Bosea sp. 685: one gene and its partners. The protein of the gene in region 1 interacts with the protein of each later gene in a pairwise test. Links are inferred from orthologs where the notes say so. Each region holds a gene or a part of one and is shown on either strand. Other genes may lie near its edges.

The links. Proteins that work in one complex are often made in the same cells at the same time.
Region 2: the proteins of rho (region 1) and hfq interact in binary tests that used the Escherichia coli proteins (3 or more experiments, as listed by UniProt). The link is inferred for Bosea sp. 685 from one-to-one orthologs.
Region 3: the proteins of rho (region 1) and nusG interact in binary tests that used the Escherichia coli proteins (3 or more experiments, as listed by UniProt). The link is inferred for Bosea sp. 685 from one-to-one orthologs.

The regions. Positions count from the first base shown.
Region 1 is NZ_CP134779.1:6,323,541-6,326,361, reverse strand. It holds rho (transcription termination factor Rho), read right to left. Parts: upstream 2,134-2,821; coding sequence 868-2,133; downstream 1-867. Other genes in the region: hemJ (protoporphyrinogen oxidase HemJ), read right to left, coding at 2,471-2,821; RMR04_RS30770 (thioredoxin domain-containing protein), read left to right, coding at 1-704. UniProt on the Escherichia coli protein: Facilitates transcription termination by a mechanism that involves Rho binding to the nascent RNA, activation of Rho's RNA-dependent ATPase activity, and release of the mRNA from the DNA template.
Region 2 is NZ_CP134779.1:2,777,074-2,779,744, reverse strand. It holds hfq (RNA chaperone Hfq), read left to right. Parts: upstream 1-1,047; coding sequence 1,048-1,296; downstream 1,297-2,671. Other genes in the region: hflX (GTPase HflX), read left to right, coding at 1,302-2,671; RMR04_RS14565 (nitrogen assimilation response regulator NtrX), read left to right, coding at 1-835. UniProt on the Escherichia coli protein: RNA chaperone that binds small regulatory RNA (sRNAs) and mRNAs to facilitate mRNA translational regulation in response to envelope stress, environmental stress and changes in metabolite concentrations.
Region 3 is NZ_CP134779.1:2,034,641-2,037,584, forward strand. It holds nusG (transcription termination/antitermination protein NusG), read left to right. Parts: upstream 1-1,177; coding sequence 1,178-1,711; downstream 1,712-2,944. Other genes in the region: RMR04_RS10985 (class I SAM-dependent methyltransferase), read left to right, coding at 57-788; secE (preprotein translocase subunit SecE), read left to right, coding at 969-1,163; RMR04_RS11000 (methyl-accepting chemotaxis protein), read left to right, coding at 1,822-2,944. UniProt on the Escherichia coli protein: Part of the processive rRNA transcription and antitermination complex (rrnTAC). The complex forms an RNA-chaperone ring around the RNA exit tunnel of RNA polymerase (RNAP).

The DNA of each region.
Region 1 (2,821 bases):
ACCATTTCGTCGCCGAATCGATGACCGATGGTGACGGGCTCGCCCATTCCTATCGCAAGGGCCGCCTGATCAAGCCCGGCTTCGCGCTCGATCATGCCGCCATGGCGGATGCGGCGCTGGCGCTGCATGACGCGACATTCGCCCAGCACTACCTCGATGATGCCCAGCGCTGGAGCGCACATCTGCAGCGGCACTACCTCAGCGGCGCGACCAATCTACTCGGTATGACTCTTATGGAAAACAAGGGCTTGCCGGTCATACCGCGCCCGACCCATGACGACGCCGTGCCCAACGCCAACGGGATTCATGCCACCAATCTGCTGCGGCTGGCGATCAAAAGCGGGGAGGCAGCGGATCGCGATCGCGCCGATGCGTTCCTTGGCGCTGCGCTGGCGGCGGCCGAACGCGCACCCATGGCGCATGGCTCGATCCTGAACGCCTATGATCTGGCGCGGCATGGTGTGGAGATCGTGCTGGCGGGGTCGGAGAGGGCGGCACTGCACCAGGCGGCACTTGCCCTGCCCTATACAGTGACGACCCTGGTCGATTGCCCGGATCCGTCGAGCCTGCCGGCCGAGCACCCAGCCGCCGCAATGGCGCGCCAGGCTGGTACCGGGGCGGCCTTCATCTGCTTTGCCGGGCGCTGCCTGCCGCCCGTCACGGATCCGAATCGATTGGCCCAGGCCGTCAGTGACGGCCGTTGAAACCGCGCGACCCTTCCCAAAGTCGACATGTCGCAAATCAGCTCAACATGATCGCGGCTGCAAACCGCTCTGAGACCGTCTCTTCTGCATAAAGAAAAGGGCCGCTCGCGCGGCCCTTTCCATATCCGCAGCTGAGCGGATGCCCTCTCCCCCAAGGGGAAAATCAGGTGTTCATCGAATCGAAGAAGTCCGCGTTCTGTTTGGTCTGGCGCAGTTTGTCCATCAGGAACTCGATCGCGTCCTGCGGGCCCATCGGATTCAGGATGCGGCGCAGCACATAGGTCTTGGCCAGCACATCCTTGGGCGTGATGAGCTCTTCCTTGCGGGTGCCGGATTTGAGGATGTCGATCGCCGGGAAGATGCGCTTGTCGGCGACCTTGCGGTCGAGGATCACCTCGGAGTTGCCGGTGCCCTTGAACTCTTCGAAGATGACTTCGTCCATGCGGCTGCCGGTATCGATCAGCGCGGTCGCGACGATGGTCAGCGAGCCGCCCTCTTCGATATTACGCGCCGCACCGAAGAAGCGCTTGGGCCGCTGCAGGGCGTTGGCGTCGACACCACCGGTCAGCACCTTGCCGGAGGAGGGCACCACGGTGTTGTAGGCGCGGCCCAGACGCGTGATCGAATCGAGCAGGATGACGACGTCGCGGCCATGCTCGACCAGGCGCTTGGCCTTCTCGATCACCATCTCGGCGACCTGGACGTGGCGCGAGGCCGGCTCGTCGAAGGTCGAGGAGACGACCTCGCCCTTCACCGAGCGCTGCATGTCGGTGACTTCCTCGGGCCGCTCGTCGATCAGCAGCACGATCAGATAGCATTCCGGGTGGTTGGTCGTGATCGACTGCGCGATGTTCTGCAGCAGCACGGTCTTACCGGTGCGCGGCGGTGCCACGATCAGGGCGCGCTGGCCCTTGCCGATCGGCGAGACGATGTCGATGACGCGGGCCGAGAAATCCTTCTTCGTCGCGTCCGGCACTTCCATGCGCAGGCGCTCATCGGGATAGAGCGGCGTCAAATTGTCGAAGTTGATCTTGTGCTTGATCCGCTCGGGATCCTCGAAATTGATCGTATTGACCTTGAGCAGCGCGAAATAGCGTTCGCCATCCTTGGGGCCACGAATCGGGCCTTCGACCGTATCGCCGGTGCGCAAACCGAATTTGCGGATCTGCGTCGGCGAGACATAGATGTCGTCGGGACCCGGCAGATAATTGGAATCCGACGAGCGCAGGAAGCCGAAACCGTCAGGCAGAACCTCGACCACACCCTCGCCGAGGATCTCTGTGTCCTTCGCCGCGAGCTGCTTCAGGATCGCGAACATCAGCTCCTGCTTGCGCATCGTGCTGGCGTTCTCGACCTCGAGCCCCTCGGAGAAGGTCAGAAGTTCGGTCGGAGATTTGACCTTGAGGTCTTGGAGCTTGATTTCCCGCATGGGGCACCCGGATCGTGAAAGCCCCTGCGAAACGAACAGGGGTCAGGAGGTAACGGAGAAGAACGTCAGGTCCAGGACGGACCAGCGTTGCGGTTGCGCGCCATGAGCGTCTGCGCAGGCAGCGGGCTCACGAACCATCGGCAACAGGGAATACGCCAAACGAGCGCAGGGGCTTGATAGCGGGATTCTCAGCTGGGCTCAAGCGGGAAACGACACGGCGCCGTCCCCCATAAGAGCAGGATGCGAAAAAGTGGGAACCGGTTTTCGCAATCGATCCTGCTCTCACTCTTCGACTCTAGAAAACCGCTCACGCCGACGTGAAATTCAGAACGGCAAATCAGAACGGCTTGACGATGACGAGGATCACGATCAGCGCCATCAAGACGGCTGGAACCTCGTTGATGATACGATAGAACCGCGCGCTCTTGAGGTTGCGATCCTCGGCGAAGGCACGGACCCGTCCCACCAGATAGCCATGGATGCCCGACAGGATGAAGACCAGCAGGATCTTCCCGTGCAGCCAGCCGCCCTTGAAGCCGAAACCCGACCAGGCGAGGTAAAGGCCCAGGATCCAGGTCACGATCATCGAGGGCGTCATGATGCCCTTGAGCAGCCGCCGCTCCATGATCTTGAAGGTCTCGGACTGGATCGACCCGGTCTGCGCCTCCGCGTGATAGACCATCAGGCG
Region 2 (2,671 bases), 3.5 Mb from region 1 along the record:
GACGGCGCGCACGCTGCACGAAGCGTCGAGCCGATCTTCGGCGCCCTTCATCGTCATCAATGCGGCGACGATCACGCCCGACACGATGGAAGAGGAGCTGTTCGGCGTCGAGGGCGGCGAGGGGCGGACGCGCCGCGTCGGCGCACTCGAGGAAGCGCATGGCGGCTCGCTCTATATCGACGAGATCGGCGATATGCCGCGCGAGACGCAAAACCGCATCCTGCGCGTGCTGGTCGACCAGAATTTCCAGCGTGTCGGCGGCGCAACGCGCGTGCATGTCGATGTCCGGATCATTTCGTCGACCAGCCGCGATCTGGCGCAACTGATCAGCGAGGGGCAGTTCCGCGAGGATCTCTATCACCGCCTCAGCGTCGTGCCGGTCAAGGTGCCGGCGCTGTCGGAGCGGCGCGAGGACGTGCCGGAGCTGATCGAGTTCTTCATGGACCAGATCTCGGTCGCGACCGGCCTGCCGAAGCGGCGCATCGGCTCGGACGCGATGGCGGTGCTGCAGTCGCATGAATGGCCGGGTAACGTCCGGGAACTGCGCAACAATGTCGAACGATTGATGATCCTGACCAAGGGCGATCCCACGGCGGATGTCACGGTCGAGATGCTGCCGGCCGAAGTCGGTGCCATGGTGCCGACGACGCCCTCCGGCTCGGGCGGCGAACGGCTGATGAGCCTGCCTCTGCGCGATGCGCGCGAGATCTTCGAGCGCGAATATCTGATCGCCCAGATCGCCCGCTTTTCCGGCAATATCTCGCGAACCGCCGAGTTCATCGGGATGGAGCGCTCGGCCTTGCATCGCAAGCTGAAGTCGCTCGGAGTCGGTTGAGCGGCGGCTAAGCGCTGATTGCATGTCCGTCTGCACGATACGCAGGCGTCATGCGCAAATAGGATGCGGCATCACCCTTGCTTTGTCATAGAACACGACGATCTAATGCAGGATCGGTGTTTCGAAGCGGCGCGCTCAGCGCGCGATCGCGAACGAAACGAAATGGATCGCGGGTGCAACCCGATGAGCGATCCCAACAATAGGGGCTACCCATGGCCGCAGAGCGGGCACAAAACCTTCAGGACACTTTCCTCAATCACGTTCGCAAGCAGAAGATTCCTCTGACGATCTTCCTCGTCAATGGCGTGAAGCTGCAGGGCGTGGTCACCTGGTTCGACAATTTCTGCGTGCTGCTGCGGCGCGACGGGCATTCGCAGCTCGTCTACAAGCATGCGATCTCGACGATCATGCCGGGCCACCCCGTGCAGCTGTTCGAGCCCGAGGAAGTGGACAAGGCCTGAGGCTCATGGCCGGTCGCGGCGGGGCAGACGAGACCGAGAAGACCGTCAAGCCGCTCGACGAGATCGAACGCGACATTGCCGCCAATACGCGCGCCTATGTCGTGGGCCCGTATTCGCAGCGCCGCGGCGGTGCGGGCAGCGCTGACACGAATCAGCGCTCCTTCGCGGCACGGCTCGACGAGGCCGTCGGCCTTGCCGCCGCCATCGATTTGACCGTCATCGAGCCGATCCAGGTTATGCTCACGGCGTTTCGTCCTGCCACCTATCTCGGCAAGGGCAAGGTCGAGGAGCTGACTGAGCGCATCAAGATCGAGGAGATCGGCCTCGTCGTGATGGATTGCGCGCTGTCGCCGGTGCAGCAGCGCAATCTTGAGAAGGCGTTCGGCTGCAAGGTGATCGACCGCACCGGCCTGATCCTCGAGATCTTCGGTCGACGGGCGCGCACACGCGAAGGCGCGCTGCAGGTAGAGCTTGCGCATCTCAACTACCAGAAGAGCCGGCTGGTGCGGTCCTGGACCCATCTTGAGCGCCAGCGCGGCGGCTTCGGCTTCCTCGGTGGCCCCGGCGAGACGCAGATCGAGGCGGACCGGCGCATCATCCAGGAGCGCATGACCAAGATCGAGCGCGATCTCGAGAGCGTGAAGCGGACCCGCTCGCTCCATCGCGCAAGCCGTAAACGCGTGCCTTATCCCGTGGTTGCGCTGGTTGGTTATACCAATGCCGGAAAATCGACGCTGTTCAATCGGCTGACCTCGGCCGAGGTGCTGGCGCAGGACATGCTGTTTGCCACGCTCGACCCGACCGCACGCGCGATCAAGCTGCCGCATGGCGCGCGGATCATGCTTTCGGACACGGTCGGCTTCATCTCGGACCTGCCGACGCAGCTCGTCGCGGCGTTCCGCGCGACGCTGGAAGATGCGATCGAGGCCGATGTGCTGCTGCATGTCCGCGACGTGGCCCATGAGGACACGCAGGCCCAGGCCGCCGACGTGCAGGGCATCCTGCGCGATCTCGGCATCGATCCCGATGATGGCCAGCGCGTGATCGAGGTCTGGAACAAGTCGGACCTGCTCGATGGCTCGGAACGCGAGCGCCAGCTTAGCCTCGTCGCACTGAAGTCCGAAGCCTCGCGGCCGGTGCTGGTCTCGGCCTTGACCGGCGACGGCATCGCCCGGCTGACGGACGCGATAGAGGCACGCATTGCCAGGAGCCGGCCGGTTTACCGGCTGGTGCTGGCGCCCGGCGACGGTAAATCGCTTGCCTGGCTGCACGCCAATGGTGAAATCTTGGAGCGGGCGGATGCCGAGGACGGGGCGCTGAGCCTCGTCGTGCGGCTGCCGCCCGAGCGCGAAGGAGCCTTTGGCGTGCGGTTCCC
Region 3 (2,944 bases), 4.3 Mb from region 1 along the record:
CCTGCCAGTCCCGCACGCAGCCGCTTTCCGGCGCCGGTTGGTTCTGTAGATCGCCGATGACGCAGAACATCTACGATACGCCGGCTTTCTTCAGCGCCTACAGCCAGCTGCCACGTTCGGTTCACGGCCTCGACGGCGCGCCCGAATGGCCGGTGCTGCAGAGCTTCCTTCCCGATCTGCGCGACCTCAGGGTTCTCGATCTCGGCTGCGGTTTTGGCTGGTTTTGCCGCTGGGTGCGGGAGAACGGCGCGGCGAGCGTGCTCGGTGTCGATGTCTCCGAGCGCATGCTGGCAAGGGCGCGGGAAGAGACCGGCGACAGGGCCGTCAGCTATGAGCGCGCCGATCTGGAGCGCTTCGCGCCCGCGCCCGGCAGCTTCGATTTCGTCTATAGCTCGCTTGCCTTTCACTATCTGACGGATCTGGGCGGGTTGCTCGAGAGGGTCGGCCAGGCGCTGCCACTTGGCGGCATGCTGGTCTGCTCGGTCGAACATCCCTTGATGACGGCTCCCGCCCATCAGGGCTGGTCGCTCGACCGCGACGGGCAGCCGGCCTGGCCGGTGAACGGCTATCTGGCGGAAGGGCCGCGCACCACGGACTGGCTGGCGAAGGGCGTGATCAAGCAGCACCGCACGATCGCGACCTATCTCGACCTCATGCTCCGAGCCGGCTTTGCCCTGACGCATTGCATGGAATGGGCTCCCAGCGAAGATCAGGTCGCGGCCCATCCGGAATGGGCGAAGGAGCGGGAGCGACCATCCTTCCTGCTGCTGGGCTGCAAACGCCTTTAGCTCCCGTCCAGGGCTGCTCGCAGGCCTTTGAAAAGGCGCTTGGCTAACGCTGCGGCCCGTTGTAAGAGGCACGTCATGACGGCGCGCGGCTCCACGAGCCCCGCGCCGCGAATGTTTCAGGACGGCCGATTCGGCCTTCGGCGAGGGCCGGAGCGCGGTTTTGGAACCCGAGGTGATACGATGGCTAAGACCAACCCCTTCAGCTTCCTGCAGGACGTTCGCACCGAAGCGACGAAGGTTACCTGGCCGTCGCGGCGCGAGACGCTGATCACGACGGGTCTCGTGCTTGCCATGGTGGTCGTCTCGAGCCTGTTCTTCCTTTTCACCGATACGATCATTCGTTGGTCGCTCGGCATCATCCTCGGCGCACGCTGAACGGAATCAGACACGTGACAACTCGCTGGTACATCGTCCACGCCTATTCCAACTTCGAGAACAAGGTCGCGCAGTCGATCCGCGATCAGGCGGCGCAGCGCAATCTCGCCGACAAGTTCGACGAGGTCCTAGTGCCGACCGAGAAGGTCGTCGAGGTTCGGCGCGGCCGCAAGGTCGATGCCGAGCGCAAGTTCTTCCCCGGTTATGTGCTGGTGAAGTGTGAGATGACCGATGAGGTCTACCACCTGATCAAGAACACGCCGAAGGTCACCGGCTTCCTGGGCGCCGACAAGGCCAAGCCCATGCCGATCCCCGAGGTCGAGGCGATGCGGATCAAGGGCCAGGTCGCCGAGGGCATCGAGCGGCCGAAGCCGACGGTCGTCTTCGAGATCGGCGAGCAGGTGAAGGTCTCCGACGGGCCCTTCGCCTCGTTCAACGGCGTGGTCGAGGATGTCGATCACGGCCGCGCCCGGCTCAAGGTCGCGGTCTCGATTTTCGGCCGCGCGACCCCGGTCGAGCTCGAATACGGCCAGGTCGAGAAGCTCTGAGCATTGCCCGACAAGGTTCGGCGGGCCGCGTGCCCACCGAGCCGTCGTGGTTAACGGCTCCTTCACCCACTTGCCGCAAGGTCCGCGCCTGACGATCTGGCGCGGGTGGCATGTTTCCAAAGTCCTTCAGGGCGACTGTCGATCAGCGTCTGGCGCTCTGGGGCGCCATGCTCGGCTTGCTTGCCTGCCTGTTTGCTGCGACCGAATTCGTCGGCGCCAGCCGGCTATCCGAGTTCTCGCGCGAACTCGTCGCGCGGACGGCCGCCGCCGATGCGATGGCGACGACGAGCCCCGCCTATCAGCGCGTGATCAACGCCCTGTTGCCCGATAATGGCGCCGTGCCGGAGCGGGTCGATATCGAATCGGTCGAGGGCGTTACGGCTGGCGTCGCCGCTTCGCTCGACGGCGAGGTTCGGATGCGTGCCGAGGAGGCTGTCGCGCTGCTGCGCGAACTGGCCCGGTTTGCCGCTACAGATCGCGAGGCGGCGCGCGGCGCGCTCCGCCAATCCACAATCAAGCGCAACGAGCTGCGCATGGCCCTGAACGAGGGCGTCGGCACGGTCGCCGGCCGGCTCGCCTACCACATCGACAATGCGCGCCAGAACAAGATCCTGCTGTCGCTGCTGGCCGTGTTCACCGTCGTGATGATCGTGACGCTCGAATATCGCTGGCTGGTCAAGCCGATCCTCGGCATGGCCCGCGCGCTCGGCACGCGTGAGCGGGACCAGGCCTGGCTCGACAAGGTCGCGATGCGCCGCGACGAGATCGGCATGCTCGGCCGTGCCTTGGCGACGCATCTCGGCGAGCAGCGCTCGCAGCAGGCCGTGGCGGCGGCGCGGCTCTCGTCCCTGGCGGAGGAGATCGCCAGACAGGAGCGGATTCAGGTCCACAGCGTCGCCTTCCAGGAGAGGATCGCCGCGATCGCGTCTGCGCTGGAGCAGCATGCTGCGCGGATGTCGGGGGCGTCGGGCGAGCTCGCCCGTCTGTCCGGCTCCGTCGATGCGCAAGCGACAGCAGCCGCGCAGTCGACGCAGCGCGCCTCGTCCCATGTCGACGATGTCGCCCGTTCCATCGCGGAGGTGTCGACGCTCCTGGCCAACACGACCGGCGAGGCGCAGGCGACTTCGGCAGTGGCCGAAGCGGCCAAATCCCTGGTTTCGGCAGCAGCCGACGACAATGTCGAGCTGGCGGAGGCGGTACGCAGCATCGACCAGGTCATCGGCATCATCGAGC